DNA from 2 places in the Pseudomonas sp. P9_2 genome. Region 2 is predicted to be linked to the other one. Evidence: predicted binding sites of a transcription regulator. Region 2 holds the regulator's gene; the other holds the start of a gene.
What was found. The regulator sigma-54, encoded in region 2, starts transcription at its own class of promoters, with help from an activator protein. The targets are predictions, from matches to a motif close to ANTGGCATNNANNTTGCTNT.

Region 1: QMK52_RS14505 (circularly permuted type 2 ATP-grasp protein) is a predicted target of sigma-54. The motif match lies at 6,593-6,612, and genes of this name have one in related genera.

The regions. Positions count from the first base shown of each region.
Region 1 is NZ_CP125376.1:3,234,997-3,245,013, reverse strand. Features, by position in the region: gene QMK52_RS14530 (3-hydroxyacyl-CoA dehydrogenase NAD-binding domain-containing protein) at 1-688, opposite strand, end outside; gene QMK52_RS14525 (acetyl-CoA C-acetyltransferase) at 705-1,910, opposite strand; gene QMK52_RS14520 (cytochrome c) at 2,561-3,367, shown strand; gene QMK52_RS14515 (transglutaminase family protein) at 3,402-4,202, opposite strand; gene QMK52_RS14510 (alpha-E domain-containing protein) at 4,199-5,146, opposite strand; gene QMK52_RS14505 (circularly permuted type 2 ATP-grasp protein) at 5,151-6,560, opposite strand; gene QMK52_RS14500 (ribonuclease E inhibitor RraB) at 6,997-7,338, opposite strand; gene QMK52_RS14495 (hypothetical protein) at 7,552-7,812, opposite strand; gene QMK52_RS14490 (START domain-containing protein) at 7,892-8,497, opposite strand; gene QMK52_RS14485 (YkgJ family cysteine cluster protein) at 8,539-8,793, opposite strand; gene QMK52_RS14480 (hypothetical protein) at 8,956-9,447, opposite strand; gene QMK52_RS14475 (PLP-dependent aminotransferase family protein) at 9,541-10,017, opposite strand, start outside.
Region 2 is NZ_CP125376.1:619,281-629,297, forward strand. Features, by position in the region: gene QMK52_RS02655 (ATP-binding cassette domain-containing protein) at 1-761, opposite strand, end outside; gene QMK52_RS02660 (KpsF/GutQ family sugar-phosphate isomerase) at 1,060-2,034, shown strand; gene QMK52_RS02665 (KdsC family phosphatase) at 2,035-2,559, shown strand; gene lptC (LPS export ABC transporter periplasmic protein LptC) at 2,568-3,140, shown strand; gene lptA (lipopolysaccharide transport periplasmic protein LptA) at 3,127-3,660, shown strand; gene lptB (LPS export ABC transporter ATP-binding protein) at 3,660-4,385, shown strand; gene QMK52_RS02685 (RNA polymerase factor sigma-54) at 4,569-6,062, shown strand; gene hpf (ribosome hibernation-promoting factor, HPF/YfiA family) at 6,138-6,443, shown strand; gene ptsN (PTS IIA-like nitrogen regulatory protein PtsN) at 6,453-6,917, shown strand; gene rapZ (RNase adapter RapZ) at 6,920-7,777, shown strand; gene QMK52_RS02705 (HPr family phosphocarrier protein) at 7,794-8,066, shown strand; gene QMK52_RS02710 (ZIP family metal transporter) at 8,088-8,981, opposite strand; gene QMK52_RS02715 (superoxide dismutase) at 9,014-9,625, opposite strand; gene QMK52_RS02720 (hypothetical protein) at 9,627-10,017, opposite strand, start outside.

The sequences.
Region 1 (10,017 bases), 2.6 Mb from region 2:
CTTTGGGGTTGGACGGCGTGCCGCCAGGGATCTGATACCCCTTGTTGTCCCAGGGTTGCCTGGCCTCGGGATTGGCGAGAATCCACGCACGGGATTTGCTCAGCAGTTGCTCGCGATCGGCTGCCAGTTCATCAATCAAGCCGGCTTGCAGGGCCTGGGCTGGCCGGACTTTTTTGCCTTCGAGCAAATACGGCAGGGCTTTTTCCAGGCCCAGCATCCGCACCATGCGCACCACCCCGCCGCCGCCCGGCAACAGGCCAAGGGTGACTTCGGGCAGGCCCAACTGTACGGACTTGTCGTCCAGCGCGACCCGATGATGGCAGGCCAGGCAAATTTCCCAGCCGCCGCCCAAGGCCGCGCCATTGATCGCGGCCACCACCGGCTTGCCGAGGGTTTCCAGGCGGCGTAACTGCGCCTTCAACACCAGCACGCTGTCATGGAAATCCTTGGCGTGGGCCTTGTCGACCTTGATCAGTTCATTGAGATCGCCACCGGCAAAAAAGGTCTTCTTGGCCGAGGTGATCACCACCCCGGCAATCTGGTCCTTCTCTGCTTCCAGGCGCGTGACGGTGGCCGCCATCGCTTCGCGGTAGACGGCGTTCATGGTGTTGGCACTCTGGCCGGGCATGTCCAGGGTCAGTACCACGATCTGGTCCTGGCCTTTTTCGTAACGAATGGCATCGGTCATGACAAATTCCTTGGGCTCAGAGGCGTTCGATGATGGTGGCGATTCCCATGCCACCGCCGACACACAGGGTGGCCAGGCCGTAGCGTTGCTGGCGCACCTCCAGCTCGTCGAGCAGGGTGCCGAGAATTGCGCAACCGGTGGCGCCCAATGGGTGACCCATGGCGATGGAGCCGCCGTTGACGTTGACCCGTGCGGCGTCGATGCCCATGTCTTTGATGAACTTGAGCACCACCGAGGCAAACGCTTCGTTGACTTCGAACAGGTCGATGTCTTCTACCCGCAGGCCGGCCTTGGCCAGTGCCTTGCGGGTCGCCGGTGCGGGGCCGGTGAGCATGATGGTCGGGTCGGTGCTGGTGACTGCCGTGGCCACAATGCGCGCCCGCGGTTGCAGGCCCAACTCGCGCCCCTTGGCCTCGGAGCCGATCAACATCAATGCCGCGCCATCAACGATGCCGGAGCTGTTGCCCGGCGTGTGCACATGGTCAATGCGTTCCACATGGCTGTAGACCCGCAGCGCGGTAGCATCAAAGCCCATCTGGCCCATCATTTCGAAGCTGGGCTTGAGCTTGCCCAAGCCTTCAAGGGTGGAGTCGCCACGGATAAATTCGTCATGATCCAGCAGCACGATGCCGTTCTGATCCTGCACCGCGATCAGCGACTTGCTGAAGGAACCGTCCGCTCGGGCCCTGGCGGCTTTCTGTTGTGACTGCAGGGCAAAGCTGTCCACATCCTGGCGAGTGAACCCTTCCAGCGTGGCAATCAGGTCAGCGCCAATACCTTGAGGGGTGAAGTGGCTGTGCATATTGGTTTGCGGGTCGAGCACCCAGGCGCCGCCATCGCTGCCCATGGGCACGCGGGACATGGATTCGACGCCACCCACCACGACCAGATCTTCGAAGCCGGAACGCACTTTCATTGCCCCCAGGTTGACTGCTTCCAGCCCCGAGGCGCAGAAGCGATTGACCTGGACGCCGGCGACGCTGATGTCCCAGTCCGCTACCAGGGCGGCGGTCTTGGCGATATCGGCGCCCTGGTCGCCCACCGGCGTGACGCAGCCCAGGACAATGTCATCCACTTGGCGGGTGTCGAGGTCGCTGCGTTGTGCCAGCGCCGTGAGCAAGCCGGCCACCAGGTTTACCGGCTTGACGCTGTGCAAGGCACCATCGGCCTTGCCTTTGCCCCGGGGCGTGCGTATCGCATCAAAGATCAAAGCTTGGGTCATGACATCCTCGAACCGCTGTGGGTGTATGCCCCTACCTTAGGCCCGATTGACACGGTTTCAATGACGGATGCGCTCATTGCTTTTGACCCCCTCGCTCGGACGAACGGTAGGTAGCTACGGGAATTACCTGATTAATCGTTTTAGCTGTCTAGCCCTAGGGCTCGCGCCAAGATGGCAATAAGCCTCATGCCGTTTTTAGCGCAAATGCTGATTAGTTGATATGAAATGGATCTAAGCGAAGAAGATCGGGCGCTCTAAGGTTGAACCTGTAGGACACTGCTGCCGGGTTTTGCTGGAGCAGTTGTAAGAAAAGTGCAATGTCATCTCGCGATACTGAAATAAACCGGCACGCATTTGACGCTCAGGAATAACAACAAATAGGCAGTCAGCCATGTTCAAACATTCGAAAGTACGTCAGGCGGGACTTATTCTGTTCGCCACCACACTGATTCTGATCTTGCCCAATTTAACCAAGGTTATCGGGTGACGATCCAGCATCCGGTCTTCGTGCTCACACAGCATCGGGCCAGCAGCGTTTGGCAGCACCTGCCGGGATATTGCGCTTAGCGTTCCCGTTGCGGGCGCTGTCTTTTTACCTGTGCGTTTCGGGTATCTTGTGCGCTATCGCCATTTATCGTCGGGCCTGTGCCGTGAAACTGATCCTCGCTTTTTTTACTGCTTTGCTGAGCCTACCCGCTGCGGCTGCGCAATTGACCATTGAGCTGGACCACGCCAGCAAGACCTGGCAGACCGCGCAGTTGCTCAAGCACCCCGAGGCGCAGGACGTACAAATCGTCGACGACGTGTCTTACAAGCGCAACATGACCTATCGCGCGGTGCCCCTGGCGGTACTCCTGCCGGGCCTGAAGCCTGCGAACCACCTGCAAGCCGTTGCCCTTGATGGCTTTGCCGCCGAACTCACCGCCGCGCCCTTGTTGGAAAAAACCGGTGCACGCGCCTGGCTGGCCGTGGAAGACCCGGCCCATCCGTGGCCGGCGCTGGCGCAAGGCAAACCCAGCGCCGGGCCGTTTTACCTGGTGTGGACCAACCCCCAAGCCGGGCATATCAGCCCGGAACAATGGCCCTTCCAGATTTCCACGATCAAGCAATTGCAGACGGTCGCCGAGCGCTTTCCAGCCTTGCTGCCCGACCCGAAGCTGGCGGCGGATGACCCGGTGAACCAAGGCTTTGCGTTATTCCAGAAGAACTGCCTGGCTTGCCATCGCCTCAATGGTGCCGGCGATGCGCAAATGGGGCCGGACCTGAATATTCCCTATAACCCGACCGAGTATTTCGGCGGCGATTTCCTCAAGCGCTACATCCGCGACCCACAAAGCCTGAGGCACTGGTCACAGGCCAAGATGCCGGCGTTTGCGGCCAGCGTGTTGCCAGACCACGAGCTGGATTTGCTGGTGGGGTATTTGCAGCATATGGCGGGGCGTAAACAGCAACCTTAAGCCTCCCACATCTGGCCTGCTGTGCTCAGGAAGTTTATTGCTGCTGCACGGAAACCAAGGTCGGGGCTACAAATACCTTGGCATGCATCTGCTCATGCCCACCGCCGCGGCGCATACCGCGTACCGGGCAGGCGTCGAGGTAGTCCAGGCCCACGGCGAGCTTCAAGTGCCGCTCCGGACGGGCCAGTTGGTTGGTCACGTCAAAGCTGTACCAGGCGCCATCCAGCCAGGCTTCGGCCCAGGCATGGCTGGCCAGGTGCGCGCTGTCTTCGGTGTACAAATACCCCGACACATACCGCGCAGCAATCCCCAGGCTGCGCGCGCAGGCCAGGAATGCATGGGTGTGGTCCTGGCACACGCCCGCCGCGCCCGCGAAGGCTTGGGCGGCGCAGGTATCGACGGCAGTCGCACCTGGCGTGTAGATCATCGCCTGGTTGAGGGCCTGCATCAGGTCGATCAACGCCGTACGGTCGCGACGCTGATGGCAGTGTTGTTCGGCAAACCGGCGCAAGGCTTCGTCGGGCTCGGTCAGGCGCGTGCTGCGCAAAAACGGAAAGGGCGACTGGCTTTCGTGCTCGGCCTCGCGCAACTCATCAATTTCTACCTGGCCGCGGGCGCCGATGATGATGGCGTCGTGGGGTTCATCCAGGGTCAGCACATGCAGGATGTTGCCGAAGGGGTCCACTTGGGCGCGCACCGGGCGCGGCAGGTCGAGTTGCCAGCTGAGCACGTGCTGGCGCTCACTGTCGTGGGGTGTAAGGCGCAGGTATTGAATGCTGGCACGTACCTGGTCTTCGTAGTGGTAGGTGGTTTCGTGGCTGATGGAGAGTCTCATGCCGCCTCCAGGTAGGAACTGTAGATGGCGTCGCCCAACTGGCGGACCAAGGGGATAAAGTCGGTCAGCCAGGCGTGCAGGCCTTCCTCAAGGATTTCGTCGATGGCGGTGAAGCGCAGGCGCGCATCCATCTCGGCGGCCAGGCGCTGGGCCGGGCGGCCGTTGAGACCGGGCAGGCTGGCGAGGATCTGGTCGATCTCTTCACTGCACGCCCGCAGTGAACGCGGGACATCAGCACGTAATAGCAGCAGCTCGGCAACCTGCCGGGCACCTGGGGCATCACGATAAATTTCGGTGTACGCCTCAAATGACGACAGCGCACGCAGCAATGCGCTCCACTGGTAATACGCGTGAGCGGTGCCATCGCTGACCGCCGCCTGGTCGCCGGCCATTTCATAGCGGGCATCCAGCAGGCGCAGGGTGTTATCGGCGCGCTCGATAAAGGTACCCAGGCGGATAAAGCGGAAGGCATCGTTACGCATGATGGTGCCGTAGGTGGCGCCGCGGAACAGGTGGGAACGCTCCTTGACCCACTCACAAAACCGGCTCATACCGTAGTGGCTCAGCCCTTGCTGGGCGATGTCACGAATGTCCAGCCAAGTGGCGTTGATGTTTTCCCACATGTCGGCGGTAATACGCCCACGCACCGCATGGGCGCTGGCCCGCGCGGCGCCAAGGCAGCTGTAGATGCTGGCCGGGTTGGCCGCATCCAGCGCGAAAAAATGCAGCAGGCGTTCGGCATGAAGTTCGCCATGACGCTCGTGATAATCCTCCAGCGTGCCGGTGATCAACAACGGCATGGCCAGTTCGTGCAGGCCATCGCCGCGCCCATCCTGAGGCATCAGCGACAACGAATAGCTGACATCCAGCATACGCGCGAGGTTTTCTGCGCGTTCCAGATAGCGAGACATCCAGTACAGATCCGAGGCAGTTCTACTCAGCATGGCATCAGTCCTCGACCACCCAGGTGTCCTTGGTGCCGCCGCCCTGAGACGAGTTGACCACCAGCGAACCTTCGCGCAGCGCCACGCGGGTCAGGCCGCCAGGCACCACCCGGGTTTCCTTGCCGGACAACACGAACGGGCGCAGGTCGATATGCCGGGGCGCGATACCGTTTTCGACGAAGGTCGGGCAGGTGGATAAGCACAGGGTCGGCTGTGCGATATAGGCGTGGGGCTTGGCCTTGATACGCGCACGGAACGCTTCGATTTCGGCCGTCGTGGACGCCGGGCCAACCAACATGCCGTAGCCACCGGAGCCCTGGGTTTCCTTGACCACCAGGTCGGGCAGATTAGCCAGTACGTGGGACAGTTCGTCAGGCTTGCGGCATTGAAAGGTCGGAACGTTCTGCAGGATCGGTTCTTCATCCAGGTAGAAACGAATCATTTCTGTCACGAACGGATACACCGATTTATCGTCCGCAACCCCGGTGCCGATGGCATTGGCCAGCACCACATTGCCACAGCGATAGGCCGCAAGCAGGCCAGGGACTCCGAGCATCGAGTCGGGGTTGAATGCCAACGGGTCGAGGAAGGCATCATCGAGGCGGCGGTAGATCACATCGACAGCCTTGGGGCCGTCGGTGGTGCGCATGAACACGCGATCATCACGCACAAACAAATCCGCGCCCTCCACCAGTTCCACCCCCATTTCCCGAGCCAGGAAGGCATGCTCAAAGAACGCACTGTTGAAGCGCCCCGGGGTCAGTACCACCACGCTGGGGTTATCCAGAGGGCTGGCGCTTTTGAGGGTATCGAGCAGCAGGTTGGGGTAATGGTCGATGGGCGCGATGCGCTGGGCGGCGAACAACTCGGGGAACAGACGCATCATCATCTTGCGGTCTTCAAGCATGTAGCTGACACCGCTGGGCGTGCGCAGGTTGTCTTCCAGCACGTAGTAGGTGCCATCGCCATCACGTACGAGGTCTACCCCAGAGATGTGGGAATACAGATCGCGGTGCAGATCCAGCCCCTGCATCGCCAACTGGTATTGCTCGTTGGCCAGCACCTGTTCGGCGGGCACGATACCGGCCTTGATGATGCGCTGCTCGTGATACAGGTCGGCGAGGAACATGTTCAACGCCTTGACCCGCTGGATACATCCACGTTCGACGATCCGCCATTCACTGGCGGGAATACTGCGCGGGATGGTGTCGAAGGGGATCAGGCGCTCGGTGCCCTGCTCGTCTCCGTAGAGGGTGAAGGTGATGCCGGCGCGGTGGAACAGCAAATCGGCTTCGCGCCGACGCTGGGCCAGCAGTTCGGCAGGGGTATCGGCCAGCCAGCGGGCGAACTCGCGGTAATGGGCGCGCACCTGCCCTGCCCCATCGTACATTTCATCGTAATAAGTGCGGATCATGCCGTACTCCTTGTCACTGGGACGCAAGGACCTTCGCAAGGCCCGTGCCATCGACATAAACACCTGGTTATCAATGAGTTGAATAAACCAAGCGGTTTCGCCGCACCGTCCTGGTGCGCAGAACGCCCGCTGTGATGTGGAGTGCTTCATTGCAACGCGCGCTTTGACTATCAACAGCATAGTCAGAGTTGATTTCACGGCTCGGCGGACACCGCACATAATCGCTTCCATCAGCTGATCAGGAGATGTCCTACAGCCAACGCTTTTGCGCAATCGGTAATGTGTTACCTGTTGTACTGATTTACTCCTCAAGGTTCCCTTTCCGCCACCCTATCCGGGTGGTTTTTTTTGCGCGCAAGACTGCGATGTGCAGCCCTGCAAACAAAAACGGCCGACCCAAAGGTCAGCCGATACGCTGCGCTGCTCATAACACGTGCTACATGGGTAACCCACGCACCTCCTGCTTGACGCCCCATCCTTCGATGATGCCGCCGAGCGGTTCGACCACCGCTTCAAAGTCTTGCTCAAAGTCGCCTATACCATCGTAGGTGGCGAACATGACCTTGCTCAACTCCAGGTACCAGGCGCCATCGTCGCGCGCACTGACCTGGGCATTCAGGGACTCTCCACGAAATCGACCCGCAGCCCTGCGCGCCCGTTCCTCATCCGGGAAAATGGCGTAGAACTCGATGGGGTGAAAACGCGAAAAATCAAAACCGCCTTCTTTCATGCGGCGCAGAACGTTGGTGCTGATGTCTTCTTGATAGGCTGTGCTCATGAAAAGTGCTCCTCAAATGATGGATAGACTTTCCGTGCTTCCCGAAGCTCGCGCCCTGCTGGCGCGAGTACTACGGCAGGAACAACACCGCTGGAAAACAAGCATGTAGCTGACAAGACCAGACCTTAGCGATTCGTTCGCTGATCTCGATTGCAGAGTAGCGCGAAGCTATCACCTCCACCAGAGGTGCTTGGATGGGTATAACGGAAATATTCAGGCCGCGGGTTCGACCTTGAGATTTTTGATACCGTTTTGATCATGCAGGCTCTTGACCGTGGGATCGGGAACACGATCGGCAAGATCGTTAAGGTCCAGCTTTTCCAACACCGGCGACACACGCACCCGCACCATCTGTGCGGCTTCTTCCAGCGTCGGCTCATGCTCGCACTCGAATTGCTCGACTACCGGCTCGCCGCGGTCATTGATGAAAGAAACATTCCACTTCGGCATCGGTGCCTCCTCGATAAAACCCATTGGTGGGCTTACATTTATCTGGACCTTGAGGGCTCGCCAAACGTTCCACTCAAGCCCGGAGGCACCTGATCAACAGCGCTTATTTTTCAGCGTGTTCCTTCAAGGCTTTCAAGGTGTTGAACGGCGCGTCCACCACGAACTTGTTGGCCAACCACGACGGCACGCTGCCGCCTGGCTCGGTGTGTACCTGGTAGGTCACTTCGGTTTCGTTGGCACCTTTGGGCACCAGTTTCCAGAAGCCATCGACCTGGGCCACTCGCACGTAGCCTTTTTCTTCAGGCTTGTAAGTCGGCACGCCTTCCAACTTGCGCGTAACGCTGCCGTCAGCGGCTTTGGTGGTGGTGACGTGGATATACGAATCGCGATCCGTCACAGGGAACGGCGCCTTGAACTGGGTGTAGGTCCATGCCTCGTCGCCTTTCTTGTCGACGAGTTTCTGGGATTTGCATTCATGGATCCACGCGCAGGCCCCCGCGACGTCTTCCTGCAAAGCCTGGATTTTGGCGACAGGCGCCTTGATTACCGTGACACCGCGATAGGCTTTGTACTTGGAGCCGGCCATTTCGCTCAGCGAAATCTTGATGCCGTCTTCGTCCTTGGCAACTTGCCAATCCTCAGCCTGGGCAGTGGCCGCGAACATCATCGTAAAACCGCACACCACAGCCATTCGTTTCAGCGAACCCATCGTTGTATTCCTTGTTGTTGAAGTTCCGATAGTAAAGCCCATCAAGCCGCCGTCATTTGCTCCCACCAGCCGATCAAGCGAATCGCATCGGCCTGGTCGTTACCGCAGACCTCGATATCCGCCTTGAAATCACTGCACACCGCCGGACGTTCCGGTTGACCGAATAGCTGGCACAGTTGTTCCACCGACAGGTGCAGGCAACGCACGCCTGCGGGTTTGCCCTGGGGCATTCCCGGCAGCGGTGAACTGATGGAGGGGGCGATGCAGCATGCGCCACAGCCTTCACGGCATTTCATGACCAGCAGGTCCTCGACGACTCAATAGGGATGGCCGGGCTAGAGTACGCCCTTAAACAGCCGTTTTAAAATGGTCCAACAGGGGTTTTTCGCACAAAACAAAGATGACCGACCAGTCTGCGACAGATGGTCGGCAACCCGGGTCACCTGTGACTGAACAGTTTATTGCTTGAATTCGAAATCCAGCGCGGCGCCTTCTACATCGCGACGCTCATCGTTACGCAGTTGCAGCTTCATCTCATTGCTGAGCAAGCGGCCGTTGATCTGGAACGCGCTGTTATCGGTGGGCTTTTCGCCAAACATCGGCGGCAGCAAGGGCACGCTCTTGGGTTTGGGCATGGTGCCGATCGGTTGCAAGTGCCTGACCATGTCCGAAGGCAGGGACAGGTCCAACTGTGCCGGTGGCAGTTTGGTCTGGGCCACTTCATGGGCCGACTTGGACTTGCTCGCCACAGGTGCGCGCTTTTTGGTCTTCACCGCTTTTTTCCCGGTGGCTGGGGCTTTTTTTGCGGGCGTTGGCTGCTTGGCCGACGTTTTTTGCTCGGCACTCGCGGCGGGTTTAACGTCAGCCACCGGCGTTGCAGCCAGCACCGTGCAGACGTTGCACAGGCTTAACAGGCCAATCACCAAAGTTACACGGAAAATAGACGTCATATCGCCAACAGCATTAACGGCAGAAGGCCATATGCTCGCTTGTTGTGCGTGGCATGACAAGGGCGCAGATCAATGTTGTCCCCTCTGCCCCCCTCAAAAGCCTGCTGCAGTTTCCTGGCACAGCTGGCTGGCAAGCATGCCCAGGGTCATCAACGCCCGCTCTGCCTCGCGGTTCCACGGGGTGCCGCAATTGAGACGGATACAGTGGTTGAACTGTTCGGTATTACTGAAGATCAGCCCTGGTGCAATGCTGATGCCCTGTTGCAAGGCACGCACGTGCAGCTCCTGGGTATTGACCCGCCCCGGCAAACTGACCCACAGGATAAAGCCGCCGGTCGGACGGGTCATCTGGGTGCCTTCGGGGAAATATTGCTGTACCGCCAGCTGGAAGGCGCTGAGGTTCTTGCGGTATTCCTGGCGAATGTAACGCAGGTGACGGTCGTAGCCGCCGTTTTCCAGGTACGCCGCCACGCCCATCTGCGTGACGCTGCAGGCAGAGTGAGTGCTGAACATTTGCAGGCGCTGAATCTCCTGCTGGTACTTGCCGGCGATCATCCAGCCGATGCGCAC
Region 2 (10,017 bases):
AAAGGCACCGGGCCATCGGGATCGCCGGTCATGAATTGGCGGATACGCGGGTTATCGGCGTTCATCAGCTCTTCAGGCGTACCCTGCCCCAGCACCTGGCCATCACCCACTACATACAGGTAGTCGGCGATGCTCGCGGTTTCGGCCAGATCGTGGGAGACCACAATGCTGGTGATACCCAATGCATCATTGAGCAGGCGGATCAGACGCACCAGTACACCCATGGCGATCGGGTCCTGCCCCACGAATGGCTCGTCGTACATAAGGATCTGCGGGTCGAGGGCAATGGCCCGCGCCAGGGCGACACGGCGCTTCATACCGCCGGACAATTCGTCCGGCATCAGGTCGATGGCACCGCGAAGGCCAACGGCCTGCAGCTTCAGCAACACAATGTCACGAATCATTTCATCGGACAGCTGGGTATGCACCCGCAGCGGGAAGGCTACGTTTTCGAAAACATCGAGGTCGGTAAACAGCGCGCCGCTCTGGAACAGCACGCCCATATGCTTGCGCGCATCGAACAGATCGCTGCGCGACAGCGTCGGCAGGTTCTGGCCGTTGACCCACACTTCGCCGGCACTGGGGCGCAATTGCATGCCCATCAGGCGTAACAGGGTGGTCTTGCCGCAACCGGAAGGCCCCATGATGCCCGTGACCTTGCCGCGAGGAATGCGAATATCGACGTTATTGAAGATGCTGCGCGAACCGCGCTTGAAGGTAAGGCCCTTCAGCTCGACCGCGTAGGCGTTATCGGCACTCATCTAATCTCCTTGGGATGCAGCCTTTCACTCAGACACCATGTGTGCGACTTTGGTTTGCAACGGATGCGCAATAATTAGGCACATGGGTTGGGCGGACCGAACTGGCGGCGAACTATATCACCGCTGGTGCGGCGCCCCCAAGGCCGGAACAGCGCTCGTTCAGATTTAGGACAGGGAATAACCGTTACCGAAGGTGATTGGCTGGAACTTCGCGCACAAAGCCTGACGAACTTACGTGAGGGAATTGATCATTACCGCTATAATCGCCGCCTTTTCGTCAGGCTATACGATTTCAGACATGAGCCAATCCAGCGAACTTGTTCAATCCGCACAACGCACCATCCGCCTAGAGCTTGAAGCCGTAGAAGGCTTGCTGGCCCATATCAACGCGGATTTCGTGCGCGCCTGCGAGATGATCCTGGCCAGCAAGGGCCGCGTTGTCGTGGTCGGCATGGGTAAATCCGGCCACATCGGCAACAAGATCGCCGCCACCCTGGCAAGCACTGGGACCACCGCTTTTTTCGTGCATCCGGCCGAAGCCAGCCACGGCGACATGGGCATGATCACCAAGGATGACGTGATTCTGGCGCTGTCCAATTCCGGCACCACCAACGAAATCGTGACCCTGTTGCCGTTGATCAAGCGCCTGGGTATCCAGATGATCAGCCTCACGGGCAACCCGGAATCGACCCTGGCCAAGGCCGCCGACGTCAACCTCAACGTGCACGTGGCCCATGAGGCCTGCCCGTTGAACCTGGCGCCGACCTCCTCCACCACCGCTGCACTGGTCATGGGCGATGCCCTGGCGGTGGCGCTGCTGGAGGCCCGCGGGTTTACCGCAGAAGACTTCGCATTTTCCCATCCAGGTGGTGCCCTCGGCCGTCGCCTGCTGCTGAAAGTTGAAAATGTCATGCATTCGGGCGCCGAACTGCCAAGCGTTCCACGCGGTACCCTGCTCAGGGATGCGCTGATGGAAATGACCCGCAAGGGCCTGGGCATGACGGCAATCCTGGAGGCCGACGGACGCCTTGCCGGGATATTCACCGACGGTGATCTGCGCCGCACCCTGGACCGCACCATTGATATTCACACCGCCACCATCGACGCGGTGATGACACCCCACGGCAAGACCGCCCGCGCTGAAATGCTCGCGGCTGAAGCGCTGAAAATCATGGAAGACCACCGGATCGGCGCGCTGATCGTCGTCGATAACGACGATCGACCGATCGGAGCCCTTAACCTTGGCGACTTGCTGCGCGCAGGAGTGATGTAAATGACCAGCGATCTGTTGCAACGCGGTAAAAACATCAAGCTGGCGATTTTCGACGTTGACGGCGTGCTGACCGACGGCCGCCTGTACTTTCTCGAAGACGGCAGCGAATTCAAGACATTCAATACGCTCGATGGCCAGGGCATCAAGATGCTGATGGCAGCGGGCGTGCAAACGGCGATTATCAGTGGTCGAAAGACGCCGGTTGTGGAACGCCGCGCACAAAACCTCGGAATTGCTCACCTGTATCAGGGCCGCGAGGATAAACTGGTGGTGCTGGACGAGCTTCTTGGCCAACTCAACCTAAGCTATGAACAAGTCGCCTATCTGGGTGACGACCTGCCCGACCTGCCGGTGATTCGCCGGGTGGGCCTGGGCATGGCGGTCGCGAATGCCGCGGCGTTTGTGCGCGAACACGCCCATGGCATCACCACCGCCCGTGGCGGCGAAGGTGCTGCCCGCGAGTTCTGCGAGTTGATCCTGCGTGCCCAGGGCAGCCTTGAAGCGGCCCACGCCGCCTACCTATAGAGCGTTATATGCTGAGCAAAAAGATTCGCAACTTCCTGCTATTCGGGGTCATTGCCGCGCTGTTCCTGGCGGTGGGCTACTGGAATATCAGCCCGGAGCGCTTTCTCGACAAGCCTGTTGCGCAGGTTGACGAAGGTGTTATCGACTATTACGCCACCAACGCCTACAGCATTCAGTTCCTGCCAGACGGCAAGGTGCAGTATGAAATGACGTCGGACAAGGTCGAGCACTTGAAATCCTCTGAAGTCAGCCTGCTGACCAATCCGGACCTGAACCTGTATCGCGGCACCGAATTCCCGTGGCATGTCACCAGCAAACGTGGCGAGGTCAACCCGGACGGCACCGAAGTTGAACTGATCGACTCGGTCCGCGTCGCACGTACAGACGCGCAGAACCGCGACACCATCATTACCAGCAGTCGCATGACGGTATTCCCACAGAAGCAATATGCGCAGACCGAGCAAGACGTTAGAATCGACGGCGCTGGCGGTGTATCGACTGGCAAGGGAATGAAAGCGTATTTGAAAGAAAGCAGGATACACCTGCTATCGAACGTAAGAGGACAGTATGAGGCTCGTTAAAACCCTCCCTATTTTGCTCGGTCTGGGCGCAGCACTGGGAAGCGTGAGCGCCTGGGCTCTGCCGAACGATAGCCAGCAACCGATCCACATCTCGGCTGACGATGCGCAGCTCGATGACAAGCAAGGTGTTGCCACCTACACCGGCGGCGTCATCATCACCCAGGGTTCGATGAAGATCACCGGCAATACGGTGACCTTGACGCGTACCCAGGCCGGCGATATCGATGTCGTGACCTCAGTGGGCAACCTGGCTTACTTCGAACAGAAGCAAAAGGCAGAAGATCCAGGCCCGATGAAGGGCTATGGCAAGACCATTCAGTATCATGCCCTGCAGAATCGCATCGTCCTGATCGACCAGGCCAAAGTGCTCAGCGCCGACGGCAACTCGACTGAAGGCGAGAAAATCGTCTACAACACCAAGACCCAGGTCGCTCAGGCCGGTCGCGCCAATGGCAACAAGGTCACCGCACCTCGTCCACGTATCGACATGGTTATCCAGCCGAAGAAGAAGGCCGAGTAATGGCAACCCTGAAAGCCCAGCATCTGGCCAAGGCCTATAAAAGCCGCCAGGTGGTACGTGATGTCAGCCTGTCGATCGACAGCGGCCAGATCGTCGGTTTGCTCGGCCCCAACGGTGCCGGCAAGACCACCTGCTTCTATATGATCGTCGGGCTGGTCCAGGCGGATCAGGGTCGCGTATTGATCGACGACCTGGACGTCAGCCACCAGCCCATGCACGGTCGTGCACGCGCCGGTATCGGCTATCTTCCCCAGGAAGCGTCGATCTTCCGTAAACTGTCGGTAGCCGACAACATCATGGCGATCCTCGAGACCCGCAAGGAACTCGACCGCGACGGCCGCCGCAAAGAGCTGGAAAGCCTGTTGCAGGAGTTCCACATCAACCATATTCGCGACAACCTCGGCATGAGCCTGTCCGGTGGTGAGCGCCGCCGCGTGGAAATCGCCCGCGCCCTGGCCACCGCACCGAAGTTCATCCTGCTGGATGAGCCGTTTGCCGGCGTTGACCCGATTTCGGTCGGCGATATCAAGCAGATCATTCACCACCTCAAGGCCAAGGGTATTGGCGTGCTGATCACCGACCACAACGTCCGTGAGACGCTGGATATCTGTGAAACCGCCTATATCGTCAACGATGGTCAGTTGATTGCTGAAGGCGACGCCGAGACCATCCTGGCCAATGAACTGGTCAAGGAAGTTTACCTGGGTCACGAGTTCCGCCTGTAGACGGAGTGGTATCGCGCCTTTCGCCGGAGCGCGCAGGAGTCAATAGAAACCTTGGTTTTTTTATTGTTACCGCGCTCTAGGCAAAGGCCCTGATATCAGGCATATAATTTGCTTATGTTGGCGCTCACGCGCCCTGTCGTGGATGGCGCATTGCGCCGGCGAATAAGGTGTTAAGCCCCTGCCATGAAACCATCGCTAGTCCTGAGAATGGGCCAGCAGCTGACGATGACACCGCAGCTGCAACAGGCCATCCGCCTGCTCCAATTGTCGACCCTGGACCTGCAGCAGGAAATCCAGGAGGCCCTGGAGTCCAATCCGATGCTCGAACGCCAGGAAGAAGGCGACGACTTCGACAATGCCGACCCACTGGCCGACAACATCGAGCAAAAACCCAATCCCGACGTGCAGGAACCCTCCTACCAGGAAACCGCCCCTACGGTGGACAACCTGGAAGAAGGCGAATGGAACGAACGCATTCCCAACGAGCTTCCCGTGGATACCGCATGGGAAGACGTGTACCAGACCAGCGCCAGCAGCCTGCCGAGCAATGATGATGACGAGTGGGACTTCACCACCCGCACCTCGGCTGGCGAGAGCCTGCAGAGCCACTTGCTGTGGCAACTCAACCTGGCGCCGATGTCGGACACTGATCGCCTGATCGCGGTTACCCTCATCGATTGCATCAATAACCAGGGTTACCTGGACGAAACCCTCGACGAGATCCTCGAAGCCTTCGACCCGGAACTGGACATCGAGCTGGACGAAATCGAAGCCGTCCTGCACCGCATCCAGCAATTCGAGCCCGCCGGCATCGGCGCCCGCACGCTCAGCGAGTGCCTGCTGCTGCAACTGCGCCAGTTGCCTGCCAAGACGCCATGGCTCGCCGAGGCCCAGCGCCTGGTCAGCGACTACATCGATCTGCTGGGTAGCCGCGACTACAGCCAGTTGATGCGCCGCATGAAGCTCAAGGAAGACGACTTGCGCCAGGTCATCGAGCTGGTGCAAAGCCTCAACCCGCGCCCCGGTTCGCAGATTGAATCCAGCGAAGCCGAATACGTGGTTCCCGACGTGATCGTGCGCAAGGACAACGAGCGCTGGCTGGTGGAGTTGAACCAGGAATCGGTGCCACGCCTGCGGGTCAACCCGCAATACGCAGGTTTTGTGCGCCGCGCCGATACCAGCGCCGACAATACCTTCATGCGCAACCAGTTGCAGGAAGCGCGGTGGTTCATCAAAAGCCTGCAAAGCCGCAACGAAACCCTGATGAAAGTCGCCACCCAGATCGTCGAGCACCAGCGCGGGTTCCTGGAATACGGCGACGAAGCCATGAAGCCGCTGGTGCTGCACGATATCGCCGAAGCGGTAGGCATGCATGAATCGACAATTTCCCGGGTAACCACGCAAAAATTCATGCATACCCCCCGTGGTATTTATGAGCTGAAATACTTTTTCTCCAGTCACGTCAGCACCTCCGAAGGCGGCGAATGCTCGTCCACGGCGATCCGCGCGATCATCAAAAAACTGGTTGCCGCGGAAAATCAGAAAAAGCCGTTGAGTGACAGCAAGATCGCTGGTTTACTGGAGGCACAAGGCATTCAGGTCGCCCGTCGAACCGTCGCCAAGTACCGCGAGTCCCTTGGGATCGCGCCTTCCAGCGAGCGTAAGCGGTTGATGTGACGGGCGGGCCACAGCGTTCCAGTGGTGGGTATTCCTGCCCACCGCTTTATGCACTGGCAACGAAGGAGAAGCTGTATGCAAGTCAACATCAGTGGACACCAGCTGGAAGTCACCAAGCCCCTGCGTGAATACACCGAGAGCAAGCTGAACAAGCTTGCGGGGCATTTTGACAAGATCACCAACGTGCAGGTCATCATGGAGGTCGATAAGCTCAAGCAGAAAATCGAGGCCACCCTGCACGTACCGAATGCCAAGCTCGTTGCCAATGCAGAACATGAAGACATGTACGCGGCGATTGACTCGCTCTACGACAAGCTCGACCGCCAACTCATAAAGCATAAGGAAAAGAATCTGCACCTGATGCAAGGTACAGGTCGTTAACCCTCCCCCATGATCCAACTTCAAACCATCCTGACCCCCGGCCGTTCCCTTGTGAACGTGCCGGGCGGCAGTAAAAAGCGCGCCCTGGAACAAATTGCCAACCTGATCAGCAGCCAAGTGCCTGAGCTGGAGATGCAAGATGTTTTCGAGGCTCTGATTGCCCGTGAAAAACTCGGCTCCACCGGTTTTGGCAACGGCATCGCTATTCCTCACTGCCGTCTCGAAGGCTGCGAGACCCCGGTCAGCGCCTTGCTGCACCTGGAAAAACCCATCGACTTCGACGCCATCGACGGTGCTCCGGTTGACCTGCTATTCGTGCTGCTGGTCCCGCAAGCCGCCACAGATGCGCATCTGGAACTGCTCCGGCAGATAGCCAGTATGCTCGACCGCAAGGAAGTACGTGACAAGTTGCGCAGTGCCAAAAGCAACGAGGCGCTGTATCAGGTCGTCCTGGATGAACAAAACGGGCAGTAATCATGCGTTTGATCATCGTCAGCGGCCGCTCCGGCTCAGGTAAAAGCACCGCCCTCAATGTGCTTGAGGACAACGGTTTCTATTGTATCGACAACCTGCCGGCCGGCCTGCTGCCGGAGTTGGCGGAGCGCGCCCTTATCCACACCGAGCTGGCGCAGCCGCTGGTCGCTGTGTCTATCGACGCCCGCAACCTGCCCAGCCACCTCTCGCGATTCCCGGAACTGCTGGAAGAAGTGCGCGCCAAGCACATTCATTGCGATGTGCTGTACCTGGATGCCGATGAAGAAACCCTGCTCAAGCGTTTCTCCGAAACCCGTCGACGCCACCCACTCAGCAGCGCCAACCGCTCCCTGGCCGAAGCCATTGAAGACGAGACCAAACTGCTGGGGCCGATCATTGATCTGGCCGACCTGAAGATCAACACCACCAGCCTGAACCTGTACCAGTTGCGTGACGCGATCAAGTTGCGCCTGCTGAATCAGCCCGAGCCGGGCACGGCGTTCCTGGTCGAGTCGTTTGGCTTCAAGCGTGGCATGCCGGTCGATGCCGACCTGGTGTTCGATGTGCGCTGCCTGCCCAACCCTTACTGGAAGCCGGAATTGCGCGATCAGTCGGGGCTGGATCAGCCCGTCGCCGACTACCTCGCCGCGCAGCCAGATGTGGAAGAGATGTTCCAGGACATCTCCAGCTACCTGCTTAAATGGTTGCCGCGTTTTGCCGCGAGCAATCGGGCGTATGTCACCATTGCCATTGGCTGCACGGGTGGCCATCACCGCTCGGTTTACCTGACTGAGCGGCTAGGCCAGGTGCTGCAACAAACCCTCAAGAATGTACAGGTTCGCCACCGCGACCTTAGCTGAAAGGAACACCTGCGCGATGCCCGCTCTGGAAATTGAAATCATCAACAAGCTGGGCCTGCACGCCCGGGCGTCGGCAAAGTTCGTCGGCGTGGCTGGAAAGTTTCCCTGCCAGATCCGCGCCGGGCGCACCCCGGAGTCCATGGTCGATGGCAAGAGCATCATGGCGATGATGATGCTGGCAGCTGGCAAGGGCACCACGATTCATCTGCGCACTGAAGGCGAGCAAGAGCAGGAAGCGATGGACGCTTTGGTTGGGCTGATCAACAACAAGTTCGATGAAGGCGAATAACCGCCGATGCGAGAGCTGGCTTCAGCCCAACGCCGTATCCATCACCATCATCAGGCAAAACCCGATACACAACCCCAGGCTGGCGAGCTTTTCGTGACCGTTGCGACGCGATTCGGGGATCACTTCATGGGTCACTACCAACAACATCGCACCGGCGGCCAGCGCCAACCCCAAGGGAAGCAACACCTCGGCCAGGCTCACCAGCCAGGCGCAGAGCACCGCAAATACCGGTTCAACCAATCCTGATGCGGCGCCGATCAGGAACGCCTTGATCCGCGACATCCCCGCCCCAGCCAATACCAGCGCGATCACCAAGCCCTCGGGTACATCCTGCAAGGCAATGCCCATGGCGAGACTGTCAGCATCCGCCATCCCTCCTCCCGCGGAGACGCCCACTGCCATGCCCTCGGGAATGTTGTGCGCAATGATGGCGAACACAAACAGCCAGATGCGCGGCGGGATCACCGGCTTATCCGGCGTCCCCACCAGCATCTCCGGGCTGGCGCCGGAGACCTTGCGATCCACCAGATACAACCCGAATGCGCCCAGCATGATGCCGAAGCTGATCAGCCCACCCGCCCCCCACGGCGAAAGCCCCAGGCCTTCAGCCGCTGCGATACCCGGCACGACCAGGGAAAAAGCGGTCGCTGCGAGCATCACACCTGCACCGAAGCCCAGCAAGGTATCGCTCAACGCTACCGGCATCCGCCGAATCACCAGGACCGGCACCGCGCCCAGCGCCGTACCGAGCGCGCAAATCGCGCCGCCCTGCAACGCGCGCAGGATACGCGGCTCAAGGTCCAACCAGGCCAGCCCATGGGCCACCAGCAATGCAGTCCCTGCCAATAACAGCAGTGAACCGAACGCATAACGGAACATTCGCACGCTGCTGATCGCCAGTGTTTCAGTGCCCATAATCGCCCTTAGATCTTGTTTTAGAGTGAATGTCAGGCCAAGGCGGCCTGGTAGCGGGCAGCAACTTCCGGCCAGTTAATTACGCTGTAGAACGCATTGATGTATTCAGGGCGACGGTTCTGGTAACGCAAATAGTAGGCATGTTCCCAGACGTCCAGACCGAGGATTGGCGTGTTGCCACTCATCAGCGGGCTGTCCTGGTTGCCGCTGCTTTCCACGACCAGTGTGTTTTGCGGGGTGACGCTCAACCAGGCCCAGCCACTGCCGAAGCGGGTCAGCGCAGCCTTGGTGAATGCCTCCTTGAAACTGTCAAAACCGCCCAATTGCTCATCGATAGCCTTGCCCAGCGCGCCTTCGGGTTTACCACCCCCTGTAGGTGACATGACCGCCCAGAACAACGAATGGTTTGCATGGCCGCCTCCTTGATTGACCACGGCAACGCGTAACTTCTCCGGTAGTTTCTGCACGCTGGACACCAGCTTCTCCACCGGCCAACCAGCGAATTCCGTGCCCTCCACGGCAGCATTCAGATTATTGATGTAAGTCTGGTGATGCTTGGTGTAGTGAATCTCCATGGTTTGCGCATCGATATGCGGCTCAAGGGCGTCATAGGCGTAAGGCAGGGCCGGCAGGGTGTAAGTCATATCAATGTGCTCCATAGTGAGACGAGGTCGACTGCGGCGCAGCATCGCCCAGCAACCGGTGGGTGCGGGGGTACTCGCCGTGATCGCTGATGAAATTCAACAGCTCGACGTAGGTCTTGCTGCTCTGGCGCAACGCCGCCTCGCGCAACTGCGGGTTAAGGCGCGGGTCCTGCATGGTCTGCAACAATCGCTGGTGAATGGCGCAGAGGTATTCCGCGCTTTCCTCAGGTTGATTCAGGCGCAAGTGCAGGTCCGCCAGGTTGTGATGGGAAATGACACAAGCCGCCACTGCTTCGTCGGCATCCGCCCAGCGTTCGAACAACACTTGGGCCAGGGCCAGGGCTTGCAGATAAGCTTCGCGAGCATCCACCAGCTCGCCCGCCATAAAGCAG